DNA from 4 places in the Streptomyces sp. HSS9-12 genome. Region 1 is predicted to be linked to each of the others. Evidence: riboswitches for the same ligand, from Rfam matches in the RefSeq annotation. Region 1 holds a riboswitch; each other region holds the start of a gene.
What was found. Region 1 has a riboswitch for cyclic di-AMP ahead of ACY34J_RS09195 (C40 family peptidase). Riboswitches for the same ligand answer to the same signal wherever they lie in the genome.

Region 1 (3,767 bases):
ACCGATGCCGCGCTTGGGGACGTTGAGGATGCGGCGCAGCGGGACGGTGTCCTCGGGGTTGGCGAGCACGCGCAGATAGGCCAGCACATCGCGGACCTCCTTGCGCTCGTAGAAGCGCACGCCCCCGACGACCTTGTACGGCAGCCCGACCCGGATGAAGATCTCCTCGAAGACACGGGACTGGGCGTTGGTGCGGTAGAAGACGGCGACGTCGCCCCCCTTGGCGTCGCCCGCGTCGGTGAGCCGGTCGATCTCGTCGGCGACGAACTGGGCCTCGTCGTGCTCGTTGTCCGCGACATAGCCGGTGATCGCGGCGCCGGCACCGGCGTCGGTCCACAGGTTCTTGGGGCGGCGGTTCTCGTTCCGCTCGATGACGGCGTTGGCGGCGTTGAGGATCGTCTGGGTGGAGCGGTAGTTCTGCTCCAGCAGGATCGTGGTGGCGTCCGGGTAGTCCTCCTCGAACTGGAGGATGTTGCGGATGGTCGCCCCGCGGAAGGCGTAGATCGACTGGTCGGCGTCGCCGACGACGCACAGCTCCCCGCTGTGCTCGCCGGTCCCGACCAGCTCGCGCACCAGCGTGTACTGGGCGTGGTTGGTGTCCTGGTACTCGTCGACCAGGACGTGCCGGAAGCGGCGCCGGTAGTGCTCGGCGACGTCCGGGAACGCCTGCAGCAGGTGCACGGTGGTCATGATGATGTCGTCGAAGTCCAGGGCGTTGGCCTCGCGGAGCCTCGACTGGTACAGCGCGTACGCCTCGGCGAGCGTCTTCTCGAAACCGTCCGACGCCTGCCCGGCGAAGGTCTCCTCGTCGATGAGCTCGTTCTTGAGGTTGGAGATCTTCGCGCTGAAGGACTTCGGGGGGTAGCGCTTGGGGTCCAGGTCCAGGTCACGGCAGACCAGGGACATCAGGCGCTTGGAGTCGGCGGCGTCGTAGATCGAGAAGCTGGAGGTGAAGCCGAGCTTCTTGCTCTCCCGGCGCAGGATGCGCACGCAGGCACTGTGGAAGGTGGAGACCCACATGGCCTTCGCCCGGGGTCCGACCAGAGCCTCGACGCGCTCCTTCATCTCGCCCGCGGCCTTGTTGGTGAAGGTGATCGCGAGGATCTGTCCGGGGTGGACACCGCGGTGGGCGAGCAGGTACGCGATCCGGTGGGTGAGCACCCGGGTCTTGCCGGACCCGGCGCCGGCGACGATGAGCAGCGGCGAACCGGTGTGCACCACGGCGGACTTCTGCTGGTCGTTCAGCCCCTCGAGCAGCACGGCGGGGTCGACGACGGGCCGGACAGCGCCGTCCCGGTAGTACGCGTCCCGGTCCACCGGAGCGCCGAGGGCGCCACCGAAGAGGTCCGCCGGTTCGCCCTCGGGCGCGGGCACAGCCGTGCCCTCGGGCCCGGTGGTGTCCTCGGGCGGCGGGTGCTCGTCGTCGGAGGGCTCGAGGTCCGCCAGAAAGCTGTCGTCAAAGAGGCTGCTCATCGCCCACCGAGTCTAGGCCGCTCCACCGACAGCCCACACCGCTTCACCAACGCGGCGCTCCGGGTCGGGGGATTGTCGCCCAGTCATCCACTGAACACGGCCGGGACGGCGAAAAACCTCACCTCGTGCAGCGCACAACGAATTGGTCACGACGAGGTTTCGGGCATATCGCACATCAGTCTTCACAGAAGCCCCACGCGTTGGCTACGGTGCTCGATCAGGCGGCCCGAACCCCTCGCCGGCGAACAGCGTCAGCACGGGCTGCCTCCGCCGAATCCGGCTCTGCCATCCCTGACAGGACAGGCACCCGGAGCCGGGGACCCACATGCAAGACCGGGGTGAATCGGTCAGTACGCGCGCACCGCGTATCGCGCACTCGTGCGCGTACGGACCGTAGGGCAACCTTCCGATCGCCCGAACCCGACAGCTAACCCGGTAGGCGGTCCACGGAAGGAGACGCGCGCCTTGGCGTCGCACCGCAAACCGCGGACCGGAATACTCGCTGCACATCACTCACGCCGCACCGCGGTCGGCCTGACGACGGCCGCCCTCGCTTCGGCGACGTTTTTCACGCAGAACGCCGGTGCCGCGCCGAGCGAGCCGAAGCAGTCGATCGAAGAGGTCCAGCGCAAGGTCGACGAGCTCTACCGGCAGGCGGGGACCGCCACCGAGAAGTACAACGCGGCCAAGGAGCGCACCGAGCAGCAGCGCGTCCGGGCCGACCGGCTGCTGGACGACGTCGCACGCCAGACGGAGAAGCTCAACGAGGCGCGGCGCATCCTCGGCAGCTATGCCGCCGCGCAGTACCGCAACGGCGGGATGGCCCCGACCGCGACCCTGCTGCTGGCCTCGGATCCGCAGGACTACTTCGACCAGGACCACATGCTGGAGCGGATGACGGGCCGGCAGCAGCAGGCGGTCTCGGAATTCCAGACCCAGCAGGAGGAGACCACGCGGAAGCGCGCCGAAGCGGCGCGCAGCGTGACGACGCTGACCGATTCGCAGGAGCAGCTGCGGAGCAGCAAGGAGTCGGTCCAGCGCAAGCTCGCCGAGGCCCGTGACCTGCTGTCGAAGCTGACCGCCGAGGAGCGCGCCCGGCTGGCGGCGATCGAGCGCGAGAAGCGTGAAGCGGCCGAGCGCAAGGCGGCGGAGCTGGCGCGTCAGCAGGCGGCCGCGGAGAAGCGCCGGCAGGAGCAGCAGGCGCAGGAGCAGCAGGCGCAGGAGCAGAGCCAGAGCACGGGCGACAGCACCGGCACCGGGACGAGCACCAGCGCGGACACATACGCCGCGAAGGCCGCCAAGGTGCTCGACTTCGCACGGGCCCAGATCGGCAAGCCGTACGTCTGGGGCGCCACCGGCCCGAACTCCTTCGACTGCTCAGGGCTGACCCAGGCCGCCTGGAAGGCCGCCGGCGTCTCGCTCCCGCGCACCACCTGGGACCAGGTGAAGGTCGGCACCCGGGTCGCCACGTCCGACCTTCAGCCGGGTGACCTGGTCTTCTTCTACAACGACATCAGCCACGTCGGGATCTACATCGGCGACGGGCAGATGATCCACGCGCCGAAGCCGGGGGAGAACGTCCGTACCGAGTCGATCTACTACATGCCGATCTACGGCGCCGTGCGGCCGGCGTAGCCGCCTGCGGCGGGCCCCGGGCGGGCGGGCCAGTCCGCTTCCGGCCGGGCTCGCCTTCACCGACAGGCGCCGGCGCCCGCCTGCGGGGTGGGCTCTTTGCCCCCGCCGCCGGGCGCCGGCGCCACCAGCTTTGAGGAGGGGCGACGCCGCCGTCAGGTCCAGAGGACCGCGATGAACACGTTGGCCATCGTGAGCAGGCCGACCGCCCCGAACTCCGCCTTGCCGGCCTTCTCCTCGTCCCGCTTGACGTAGACCAGGCCGAGGATGACGACCAGCAGCGCCAGCTTCACGCCGATCTTGATGTTGTTCACGGCCTGACCGTCGGCCTCGTTCAGGCCCACCAGTGCGACGCCCGTGACGAGCATGGTCAGTGCGCCGTGCAGCATGCCCGGGACGAAGCGGGCCGCTCCCGCACTCATCGCCTTCATCTGCGTGAAGAATCCGCCGAGCAGGGCCGCGATGCCGATGATGTGCAGGCCGACGAAGGCATTGATGAGTATGTCCATGCGGCGGAGCCTAGCCGGGCCCATATCAGCGCCCAGCACCGAGGTGTGCGTCAATCGCGGCATCGGTCACAGCAGCGATGCAAATTCCCAGACCTGCGGCAAATCACCCGGACCTTCCGTTCACGGCCACGATCAAACCGCCCAATTCCCGTC
Region 2 (3,767 bases), on a different contig from region 1:
TGCTCGGCGATCTCCGAGCGCTGCGACACCCACTGTCGCATGGGGTAGGCGAGGGCGACGACGAGCGAGCACACGACGAGGGCGAGCACCGCGGCGCGGCCGGTGAGGCGGCTGCGTGGGCGGGGCGCCCGGGACTGGGCGCGGTAGACGCGAGCGGCCGCCTGCTCACCGAGCGCCTTCAGCCTGGTCGCCGTGGAGAACCGCTCCCGGTCCGCGGCCACGTCGCCTCCCCTGGTCGGCCTGGTCCCTGCGTCACAACGTACGTACGTCCCCGGCCACGGTACGGGACCGGGCGCGGGGACGTACGTCAGGCGTGCCTGGCTGATTGCTTACCGGTTCGCGGGGCGGAACCGCGGGAACGCGGAGCGGCCCGCGTACTCCGCCGCGTCGTCCAGGATCTCTTCGATGCGCAGCAGTTGGTTGTACTTGGCGACACGGTCCGAGCGGGCCGGGGCGCCGGTCTTGATCTGGCCGCAGTTGGTGGCGACGGCCAGGTCGGCGATGGTGACGTCCTCGGTCTCACCGGAGCGGTGGGACATCATGGACTTGAAGCCGTTGCGCTGGGCGAGCTCGACGGCGTCGAGGGTCTCGGTCAGCGAGCCGATCTGGTTGACCTTGACCAGCAGGGCGTTGGCGGCGCCCATGTCGATGCCGCGCTGCAGGCGCTCCGGGTTGGTGACGAACAGGTCGTCGCCCACGAGCTGGACCTTGTCCCCGAGCTGGTCGGTGATGGTCTTCCAGCCCTCCCAGTCCTCCTCGTTCAGCGGATCCTCGATGGAGACCAGCGGGTACGCGTCGACGAGCTCGGCGTAGTACGCGGTCATCTCGGCGGCGGAGCGGGACGTGCCCTCGAACTCGTACGCGCCGTCCTTGTAGAACTCGGTGGCGGCGACGTCGAGCGCGAGCGCGATGTCCTGGCCGGGGGTGTAGCCGGCCTTCTGGATGGCCTCGACGATCAGGTCGAGCGCGGCGCGGTTGGACTCCAGGTTCGGGGCGAAGCCGCCCTCGTCGCCCAGGCCGGTGGACAGGCCGCGCTCCTTCAGCACGCCCTTGAGCGCGTGGTAGGTCTCCGCGCCCCAGCGCAGGGCCTCGGAGAAGGACTCCGCGCCGATCGGGGCGATCATGAACTCCTGGATGTCGACGTTGGAGTCCGCGTGGGCTCCGCCGTTGAGGATGTTCATCATCGGGACGGGCAGGAGGTGCGCGTTCGGGCCACCGAGGTAGCGGAAGAGCGGCAGGTCGGAGGCCTCGGCGGCGGCGTGCGCGACGGCGAGGGAGACGCCGAGGATGGCGTTGGCGCCGAGCGAGGACTTGTCGGGGGTGGCGTCCAGGTCGAACATCGCCTGGTCGATCAGCCGCTGTTCGGTGGCGTCGTAACCGACGAGCTCGGGGCCGATCTGCTCGATGACGGCGAGGACGGCCTTCTCGACACCCTTGCCGTTGTAGCGGTTCTTGTCACCGTCGCGGAGCTCGAGGGCCTCGAACGCACCGGTGGAGGCACCGGAGGGCACGGCAGCACGGCCGGTGCTGCCGTCGTCGAGGCCGACCTCGACCTCGACCGTTGGGTTTCCTCGCGAGTCGAGGATCTCCCGGGCTACGACGACGTCGATGGACGGCACGAGCATCTCCTTCTGGGATTGACTCTGAAACGCAGTGTCTCTGTGGCTCTGCGGCATGAGCCTAACCGCCCTGTGGCCCGGCGCCTGCCGACCGACCGTCCGGCGAGACGAAAAGGCGCCCAAAGGACCTTATTACGGCAGAAACAGCTGGCCAGGACAGGGCGGTCCCGAGGAGGGTCGCTGTCAGCCCAGGTGGAGTCGCTGGCCGGGATGGATCAGATTGGCGTTGACCAGGGCGTCGTCGTTGAGGGCGTAGAGCCGGCGCCAGCCGCCCCGGACGCCGTGGGCTGAGGCGATCGCGGAGAGGGTGTCGCCACGCTTGACCGTGTACGCGCCGCCCGTCCGGCCGGCCTTGCGCACCGAATGCCGGGGGTGGTCGACGCGGGCGGGCCGGGCGTGGGCGGCCCGGTCGGCACTGGAGCGCCCGGCGCGGACCTTCGCGCGCGGGCCGCCGGCGGTCAGGCCGGCGCGGGTGGCACAGCCCCAGGCACGCGGGCCCTGCATCGCGAGCAGCTTTTCGGCGATGGCGATCTGCTGCGCCTTGGTGGCGAGGTCGGCGCGCGGTGCGTATCTGGTGCCGCCGGCTGCGGCCCAGCTGGACCGGGAGAACTGCAGACCGCCGTAGTAGCCGTTGCCGGTGTTGGCGGACCAGTTGCCTCCGGACTCGCACGCGGCGACCCGCTCCCACATGGAGGCGGAGGCGGCGGAGGCGGACTCGACGCCGGTCAGCAGTGCGGTGCAGGCAGCACCGACGAGGGCGACGAGAGCGCGGGCGGCGATGCGGGGGGCCGGAAAGGGCCGCGGGTCGTCGTCTCGGGACAGGAATGGGGAATAGTGTGTGCGTTTGTGCTTGATGCCCTCGGAGCCGGAATTCACCATGACGGGGTCTCCTCACCGACGCCTGCGAGGTGAGCTGTCGGGTTCGGGCTGTGAGTGCCCGGCCGAGTGCTCCCGCACTGGGCTTCACCCCTAGCCGGCCGGCCTGCCGCTGTCGGCGGGCGCGTACGGCGCTTACCTGGGTCCCCCGCTCCTGCCTGCGGCGCTTACGCCTCGACTGACCACCGAACGCCCGGCAGGATTCGGCGTGGCGATCGGCGGTGCCCGCTGTTGCGGAACAATCAGACGTTAAGCACACCGGATCAAGGGTTCAAAGCCTGACATTTCTCCACAACTGCCGCTGTCACCCCCTCAGAAACAGATATCTCCGCAGGTGAGAGCCGATGAGGGGGTATCAGACAGCGCAACCGCGCCCGTTAGGGTGATGTCATCCCGATTCGCATTCGGGGCAGTTCAGGGGGAATTGGCCCGAACTACTGCTGAGAGCCGTCGAGAACCAGCCGCTGACCAGGCAGGATCAGATCGGGATCGGAGCCGATGAGATCCTTGTTGGACGCGTAGAGGGCGGGCCAACCGCCAGTGAATGCCTGCTCTTGGGCGATTTCTGAGAGATTGTCACCCGGGCGGACCACGTATCGGCCTTCCGCGGGCTCCGTACGGCCCGAGCCCCCGTCCCGCGAAGCGTGCCGGCCACCGTCGCGGGCCTCGCCGTTGTGGTCCTCCGGCGCCGGTTCACCACGGTGCCTGCCGGTACCGGGCTCGGCGTGCGCCGGGGAGTCGCTCGCGAGGTTCCCGCCCGGCTCCTCCGTACGGTCCGCCGCCCGGCTTCCGCTGTCCGCCTCGTCGGACGGCGCGGCGTCGTGCGAGTCGGACTTGTCGGGCTTGGCAGTCCTGGTCGAACCCGGCTCCGGCTCAGGCTCGGACGACTGCGTACCGCCTGCGTCCACATCCGGGATGACGTCGTCCAGAGCAAGTCCGGTCTTCAGCGCGCAGCTGGGCCAGGCCTTGTTGGCGCCTTCCGCGTCGAGCACCTTCTCGGCTATGACGATCTGCTCGGAGCGGCTGGCGAGGTCGGGACGCGGGGCGTAATCCCGGCCACCGAAGTCGTTCCAGGTCTGCAGGGCGAACTGCAGCCCGCCGTAGTAGCCGTTGCCGGTGTTGGCGCTCCACATGCCGCCGCTCTCGCACTGGGCGACCCGGTCCCAGGTCTCGGCATCCGCGGCGTGCGCGCCCGCTGCGCCGAACAGCGGCAGCGCGATCCCCGCGCCGGTCACCCCGGCGGTGACGACGATGGCCGGGGCCTGACGGGGG
Region 3 (3,767 bases), on a different contig from region 1:
TGTCCTCGATGAAGGCCCGGGCGCTGGCCCGCAGTGTCGCGCGCCGCGCCCACGGGCCGGCGGCGGCCCGTGCGGTGGCCGAGTACGTGGGGTTCGCCACGGCCCTGGCCTTTCTGCGGCAGCGGGCGCACCGGGGGGCGGCCGGGGCGGACTTCGCCGCCCGGGAGCAGGAGTTGCTGCACCACTTGTGGCAGCGGAAGGACGTGGCGCAGCCGGCGCTGGTGCAGGCGGCGGCGGTGACGGTCCGGCCGTGGGGGCCGCAGGGGGTGCCGTACGGGATGCCGCCGGGGTCTCTGTACGGAGCGCCCTCCGGGTACGGGCCCTGGCCGACGACCGGGCAAGGACCGGGCCCGTACCCGGCCCCAGGGCCCCACACTTCCGGCCCGTACTCGGCCCCGCCGCCAGGAGTCGGCCCCGGGCCGTACCACCCTCAGTCCCCCTACGGACGGTACGGCGCGCCCGGCAGCTGACGCCTGCGGCCGGGCTTCCGCCCCAGGCCCCGGAAATTGGGCGGAGCCCTGAACCGGGATCGGTCAGGCCGAGGCCGTCGTCAAGGTGTTCAGTTCCGCCTCCGTGAGGCGGAGGTCGGCCAGGGCCAGCAGCGCCGGGAGTTGTTCGACGGTCCGCGCGCTGGCGATGGGCGCCGCCACCGTCGGCTGCGCCGCCAGCCAGGCCAGGGCCACCGTCGCGGCCTCCACCCCGTGCGCCCGCGCGATCTCGTCGAGGGCCGCGAGCACCCGCCGCCCGCGCTGTCAGCCATATGTGACATCAACACCCCGGTGACACCGGCTGTTCCAGCATCACCGGGGGCCGAAGGGCCATGACCGTCAGGGGTTCAGACCGTGCTGACGCAGCCAGGGCATCGGGTCTATCGGGGAGCCGCCACCCGGCCGTACCTCGAGGTGGAGGTGCGGGCCGGTGACATTGCCGGTGGCGCCGACGCGGCCGATGACCTCGCCCGTCGACACCTGGCCGGACGACTGCACGATCGACGACAGATGGCAGTACCAGATCTCGGTGCCGTCGCTGAGCTTGAGCACGATCCGGTAGCCGTACGAGCCGGCCCATCCGGCCTCGGTGATGGTGCCGCCGTGCACCGCCTTCACCGGGGTGCCGGTCGGCGCCGCGAAGTCCTGTCCGGTGTGGTCGGCGGACCACAGGTCGCCCGCCTGGCCGAAGCCGGCCGTGAGCGTGTACGAGGACGTCGGCAGGGTGTAGCTGGCGGCCAGCTTGGCCAGCCGCTCGGCCTCGGCCTTGCGCCGGGCCTCCTCCGCCGCCTTCCGCCGTGCCTCTGCCTCGGCCGCCTTCCGCGCGGCGTCTGCCTCCTCCTTGCGCTGCGCGGCCTGCGCTGCGGCCTGCTTGGCCGCCGCCTCCTCGGCGGCTTCGCGCTGAGCCTCATCGGCGGCGGTCTCCTGCTGCTCGGCCTGGCGCATGATGCGGGCCCGCAGCGCCTCGCCGGCGCCGGTGCCGTCCGCCGCTTCGTCGGTGGTGAGGCCGGCCTGGGTGAGCGGGGCGGCCGCGGTGTTGTCCGAGGAGTCCGGCATCAGCTGTCCGATGCCGGGCAACTGGCCCGCGTCCGGGAACTCGTCCGCGACGTGCGAGAGGTCCGGCATGGAGATGGGAAGCGGAGGCCGTTCCTTGGCCGAGGCCATGCCGCCCGCGCCGACCGCGGCGATCATGCCGACACCGAGGACGGCGCCGCTGCGGGCCATGCCTCCCCCGCGCTGCTTGGCGACGCGGTGCCTGCCGCGCACCGGGGCAAGGCTTTCGGCGGTCGGGTTCCACTCGCCGGGGGCCGGGTCGTCGCTGAAGCCGTAGTCAGCGGGTTCGTCGAACCAGGGCTCGGGGGCAGGGGGCTTGGACGCCACGCGGGCGCACTCCTTTCCTTCCTTCTCGCCTACCGGGTTAGCTGACGGGTTCGGAGCAGGAAGGTCTCCTACGGGCCCCTCCGCGGGAGGCGCCCGATTCACCCCTGGGTGGTGGTTCCCCGGTTCCCTTGGTGCTGGTGTTACTGCTGTTTCTGGATCTTGTCTTGGGTGGTGCTCGTGCGGGATTCGGCGATTGCGCACGGCGCCGCCTCTTGTGGCGGCTGTGACGACCGCGCTGCGTTATCGAACGTTAATAGACCCGGGTGCCGAATTCCAAGCTGTTCCCGTAATCCCTACGCGTTCCGGCCAGGACTTAAATGGACAAGAGTGGCGCTTTCCGGGCGACTTGATCGTCCAGTGGAAAACCAGTCACCGCTGATTGTTGGTCAGTCGTTATCCGGAGCGGCGCCAGTCGATCACGCACCGTGAGACGAGCCGACGGGCCGGTCCCCCGACGAACCGCGCGTCAGCCCCACCGTCCGGCGGCGCACCGGCTGCCGCTCCCCCGGCCGGCTGACCGCCAGCAACGCCATGTCGTCCGCGGCCGCCCCGCCCGTATGCCGCGCCACGTCCTCGACGATCGCGTCGAGCAGGGCGTCGGGGCCGGGAAACTGCCGGCCCCGCAGCCTCTCCTGCACGTCGTAGAACTCGCCGTCCTCGTCCCGGGCCTCGGACACCCCGTCCGTGTACAGCAGCAGCGTGGCGCCGTCCGGAAAGGGGAACTCCTCCACCCGGTCCTTCTCCTCGCCCAACTCCCCCATCCCCAGCGGCAGCGCGGGCATTCCCGGCCCGGTGTCGCGCACAGTGCCGTCCGGGAGCAGCAGCAGTGGCGCGGGGTGGCCGCGGTTGAGCAGCCACAGTGTGGGCGCGCCGACCGGCACCTCGGCGAGCACGGCCGTGGTAAAGCCCTCGAACCGGTCGTGCCCGTCCCGCCGCGCAGCCTCCCGCTGCAGCGCGTGTTCCAGCCGTACGGCGACGGCCTCCAGGGTCGGCTCGTGCTCGGCGGCCTCCCGGAAGGCGCCAAGGGCGATCGTCACCATCTCCACCGCCCCCAGCCCCTTGCCCCGCACATCGCCCACAACCAGCCGCACGCCGTACGGGGTGTCGTGCACCGCGTAGAGATCGCCGCCGATCCGGGCGTCCGCATGAGCCGCCACATAGCGCGCCGCGATCCGCAGGCCGCCGATGCGCTCGTCGGGCATCGGCAGTACGGCCCGCTGCGCCGCCTCTGCGATCCCGCGCGCCGAGGCGAGCTGCCGGCCGCTACGGCGCACCACGCGGTTGATGAACAGCGCGAGCACGACCACCGTCAGGATGGTGGCCACCTCGGTGACCGACTCCATCGTGCCGGCGCTGTGCTCGCTCAGACGCAGACCCAGCACGACGGCCGCGGCGGCGAGCCCGGTGGCGACGATGGCGCGCACCGAGAAGAACGGGGCGCCGACCAGAGGGGCCGCGGAGAAGAACGGCGAGCCGGTGAAGCCGGGCGGGGTACAGAGGTCGAAGACGAAGCCGCCGAGGATGAGGGCGGCGGGGAGCCAGCGTACGAGGCGGCCGCTGAGACTGCCACGAAGACACCGACCCGCCCCGCCCATGCGGCGACCTGCACGCCTCCGTGCTGCTTCTCGCATCCCCACCTGTGGTCTCCTGCCGTTTACCTGCCGTACGCGCCGTGCGCGGCAGCGGAAGGAACCGCGCCGTCCCAGGCTGGCGGCTGTCGGCGCGGGCGGCGAATCTACGTGCGCCAAGTGGGTGTCGGTCCGGTACGAGGGTGCGGCTGCGGATTTCTTGGGGAGGCGTCCGGGGGCTCCGTCATGCGGCGAAAAGCGCGGAAATTGGGCTTTCGGGTAGCGTCGTAGACATGAAGAGTGCGAGGCGTCACCGCCTACTCGGACCTCT
Region 4 (3,767 bases), on a different contig from region 1:
GTTCAGGCCCGAGCAGTCACAGAAGGACACACCCCCCATATCGATGGCGAGGTCGTCCAGCGGCTCATGCGTGCATTCCGAGATGGCCAGTCGCAGGACAGGGGCGGTGTCGATGTCCAGCTCCCCGGCCACCTCGATCACGGCTTCCCGGCCCGAGATCGTGGTCTGCACATCGAGAGGGGTCGCGAGCTGCATATCTGTCCGCCTCCCAACTATCGGGACGCGCTCGTCGTCGCCGCACGGTCCCCGACACCGTGAGAGTCCTGCGCCGGCTGCCGCCTCAGTTCGTCATCCGAGCCTGGCTTTCGAGAGTCGGCTTCCATCGATCCTCATCCCGGCTGATTTTCCTGTCAACAGAAGCACGAATTGCGGGGCCCATTGATTGATCCCGAAAATTCTTCACCAGCTGCGATCAGGGAATTACGCCGAGAAACTGGCAGGAGCATGACTACGGGCCGCGACACGGAATCGATCCGCCGGCATGTATCGCAGAGCACCAAGGTCCATTCGTATCAAGGAACTTGACACGACGAGGCGCCCACCTCCGGCAGTGCGGGGGTGGGCGCCTCGGTCAGGGTCGGTCCCCCGTGCCTTGGGCCAGGGGAGTCCTCGGATCGGCTCCTCAGATGGAGACGCCGTGCGCGCGCAGGTAGGCGAGCGGGTCGATGTCCGAGCCGAAGTCCGGGGTGGTGCGCACCTCGAAGTGCAGGTGCGGACCGGTGCTGTTGCCGGTGGAGCCGGAGAGGCCGAGCTGCTGGCCGCCGGTCACCTTCTGGCCGGCCTGGACGGACAGCGCGGACAGGTGGGCGTACTGGGCGTACTTGCCGTCGGCGAGCCGGATGACAACCTGGTTGCCGTACGAGCCGCCCCAGCCGGCCGAGACGACCTCACCCGCGCCGATGGCCTTCACCGGGGTGCCGGTGGGGACAGGGAAGTCGACACCGGTGTGGTAGCCCTTGGACCAGTGGCTGCCGGCAACGTGGTAGCCGGTACCCAGGACAGCGTTGCCGACCGGAGCGCTGAAGCCGGAGGCGGGAGCCGGAGCAGCCGCCTTCGCGGCGGGCTTCACGGCCGGCTTCGGCGCGGGCGCGGGCTTGGCGGCGGGCTTGGGGGCCTCGTGCTTCGGCTGCACCGGAGCGGCGGCCTGGGACACGCCGGGGAGAGCGAGCTTCTGGCCCGGACGGATCAGGTTCGGGTTGCCGCCGACGACCTCGCGGTTCTCCTGGTACAGCTTCTGCCAGCCGCCCTCGACGTGCTTGGTGGTGGCGATCCGCCACAGGCTGTCGCCGTGGACGACCGTGTAGGACTGGCCCTTCTTCAGCTGGGCGGCCGGAGCCGGAGCGGCCTTCGCCACGGGCTCGGCGGCGGGCTTGGCGGCGGGCTTGGCAGCGGGCTCGGCGGCGGGCTTGGCGGGGGCGGCCGGGGCGGGGCCGCCCTGGGTGAGGCCGGCCTTGACCGAGCACACCGGCCAGGCACTCGGGCCCTGGACGGCGAGGACCTTCTCAGCGATGGCGATCTGCTGGTCCTTGGTGGCCAGGTCGGCGCGCGGGGCGTACTGAGTGCCGCCGAAGGCCTCCCAGGTGGACTGCGTGAACTGCAGACCGCCGAAGAAGCCGTTGCCGGTGTTGATGCTCCAGTTGCCGCTGCTCTCGCACTCCGCGACCTTGTCCCAGGTGTCCACCGAGGCGGCCTGCGCGGTGGCCGTACCCAGCAGCGGAAGGGCGAGACCGGCGCCCCCGACGGCGACGGCGGCGAGCGAGGCGCGGGAGAAGCGGCTGGAACGAGGGCGGCGATGACGTCCGCGTGCAGACATAGGTACTTCCTCTCCTACGCCTGCGAGGTGAGCTGTCGGGTTCGGGCTGGAGTTGCCCGGCCGCGCATAAAGCAGCGTCAGGTGCTGCGGCGCGTCTTCACCCCAAGCCGGACCGTGCGGATGGCGCGGTACGGCACTTACCTGGTTCCCCCGCTCCTGCCGTGGTGCGTTTGTGGTCTCCCCCAGCCGGCGGCAGGATTCGGCGCTCCGGCGGATGGGTGCCACCCCGGTCGACTGGGCGGCGACGAGAAAACTAAGCGCAGGAAATTCTTTGGGACAAGTAGCCGGCATCCCGCCGAATCCCCATTTCGCAGATCAACTCGGCATTCCGTCACGCTATGCTGCCGATCGTGACCCGAGAGCGATATGTACTGCTGCCGACTAACGCTCATATTCGCTGGTAAAACTGCGAAGTTGACGGGAAAGGCACTTTTCAAGTGCCCGGCGTCACATCTCCGCCAAAGCGCGTTGTGATATCAGTCACCGGACAGCGGAATGACCGATTTGGTCGTGGAGTTCGGTTTGCCGAGAAGAAGGCCATAGAAAGGTCTTTGCCATGAAGGGTCGCCCCATAGAGGCGAGTTCCATGACCATAGAAGATCCCACCATGAACTGACAGGCCGTCAGGTGGCGGGTCGGTATGCGACCCGCCGCCACGACGGCCCGCACTGGTCAGCGAATGGGCAGCCCCGAGAGAGTGCGAGCGATGACAAGACGCTGGATCTCGCTCGTTCCCTCGAAAATGGTGTAAATCGCAGCATCGCGGTGCATTCGCTCCACCGGGTACTCGCGGGTGAAGCCGTTGCCCCCGAGGATCTGCATCGCCTGAGCCGTGACCTTCTTGGCCACCTCCCCGGCGTACAGCTTCGACATCGAGCCCTCCGCGGAGGTGAAGGCCTTGCCGGTGGCCGCCATCCAGGACGCCCGCCACACCAGGAGGCGGGCCGCGTCGATCTGGGTGCGCATATCGGCCAGCTGGAAGGCCACGCCCTGGTTGTCGATGATCGGGCGGCCGAACTGGACGCGGGTCCGCGCGTAGTCCAGGGCGACCTCGTACGCCGCACGCGCGATACCGACGGCCTGGGCGCCGACGGCGGGGCGAGAGGCCTCGAAGGTGGCCATGGCGGCGTTCTTCACGCTCCCCCCGCCTTCCTTGGCCGTACGGGCCCGCTCACGGGCGCGGGCCAGGCGCTCGTCGAGCTTCTCCTTGCCTCCCAGCAGGCAGTGGCCGGGTATGCGCACGTTCTCGAGGACGACCTCGGCGGTGTGGGAGGCCCGGATGCCGTGCTTCTTGAACTTCTGGCCCTGGGAGAGGCCGGGCGTGTTCGGCGGGACGATGAAGGAGGCGTGGCCGCGGGCCCCCAGCTCGGGATCGACGACCGCGACGACGACGTGGACGTTGGCGATGCCGCCGTTGGTCGCCCAGGTCTTGGTTCCGTTGAGCACCCACTCGTCCTTGGCCTCGTCGTAGACGGCGCGGGTGCGCATCGCCGAGACATCGGAGCCGGCATCGGGCTCGGAGGAGCAGAAGGCCGCGACCTTCACATCGTTGGTGTCGCCGTACATCTGCGGGATCCAGGTGCCGATCTGCTCCTCGGTGCCGTTGGCGAGGACGCCGACCGCCGCCAGCCCCGTACCGACGATGGACAGGCCGATGCCGGCATCACCCCAGAAGAGCTCCTCCATGGCCATCGGGATACCAAGGCCCGTGGGGTCGAAGAACTGCTGGGCGTAGAAGTCGAGGGAGTACAGGCCGATCTTCGCGGCCTCCTGGATCACGGGCCAGGGCGTCTCCTCGCGCTCGTCCCACTCGGCGGCCGCCGGGCGCATCACATCCGCCGCGAAGCCGTGAATCCAGTCCCGGACCGCCTTCTGGTCCTCGTTGAGATCGAGCGTGAACTCTGCCATGACGCCTCCACCTGCTTGTTACCCTGGGTAACACGAGTCTGTTGCC

Region 2: it holds a riboswitch for cyclic di-AMP, as region 1 does, so the genes downstream of both, ACY34J_RS15350 (transglycosylase family protein) here and ACY34J_RS09195 (C40 family peptidase) in region 1, are expected to answer to the same signal.
Region 3: it holds a riboswitch for cyclic di-AMP, as region 1 does, so the genes downstream of both, ACY34J_RS22580 (M23 family metallopeptidase) here and ACY34J_RS09195 (C40 family peptidase) in region 1, are expected to answer to the same signal.
Region 4: it holds a riboswitch for cyclic di-AMP, as region 1 does, so the genes downstream of both, ACY34J_RS03475 (transglycosylase family protein) here and ACY34J_RS09195 (C40 family peptidase) in region 1, are expected to answer to the same signal.

Annotation. Positions count from the first base shown of each region.
Region 1 is NZ_JBUEGC010000012.1:105,458-109,224, reverse strand. Features, by position in the region: gene pcrA (DNA helicase PcrA) at 1-1,473, opposite strand, end outside; cyclic di-AMP (ydaO/yuaA leader) riboswitch at 1,732-1,930, shown strand; gene ACY34J_RS09195 (C40 family peptidase) at 1,939-3,108, shown strand; gene ACY34J_RS09190 (hypothetical protein) at 3,261-3,614, opposite strand.
Region 2 is NZ_JBUEGC010000024.1:87,623-91,389, reverse strand. Features, by position in the region: gene ACY34J_RS15360 (FtsB family cell division protein) at 1-221, opposite strand, end outside; gene eno (phosphopyruvate hydratase) at 330-1,619, opposite strand; gene ACY34J_RS15350 (transglycosylase family protein) at 1,803-2,498, opposite strand; cyclic di-AMP (ydaO/yuaA leader) riboswitch at 2,503-2,671, opposite strand; gene ACY34J_RS15345 (transglycosylase family protein) at 2,930-3,767, opposite strand, start outside.
Region 3 is NZ_JBUEGC010000047.1:18,339-22,105, forward strand. Features, by position in the region: gene ACY34J_RS22570 (PrsW family intramembrane metalloprotease) at 1-470, shown strand, start outside; partial or broken gene ACY34J_RS22575 (aldo/keto reductase) at 534-752, opposite strand; gene ACY34J_RS22580 (M23 family metallopeptidase) at 828-1,868, opposite strand; cyclic di-AMP (ydaO/yuaA leader) riboswitch at 1,881-2,018, opposite strand; gene ACY34J_RS22585 (PP2C family protein-serine/threonine phosphatase) at 2,285-3,463, opposite strand; gene ACY34J_RS22590 (hypothetical protein) at 3,730-3,767, shown strand, end outside.
Region 4 is NZ_JBUEGC010000004.1:76,740-80,506, forward strand. Features, by position in the region: gene ACY34J_RS03470 (STAS domain-containing protein) at 1-195, opposite strand, end outside; gene ACY34J_RS03475 (transglycosylase family protein) at 623-1,813, opposite strand; cyclic di-AMP (ydaO/yuaA leader) riboswitch at 1,816-1,992, opposite strand; gene ACY34J_RS03480 (acyl-CoA dehydrogenase family protein) at 2,486-3,721, opposite strand.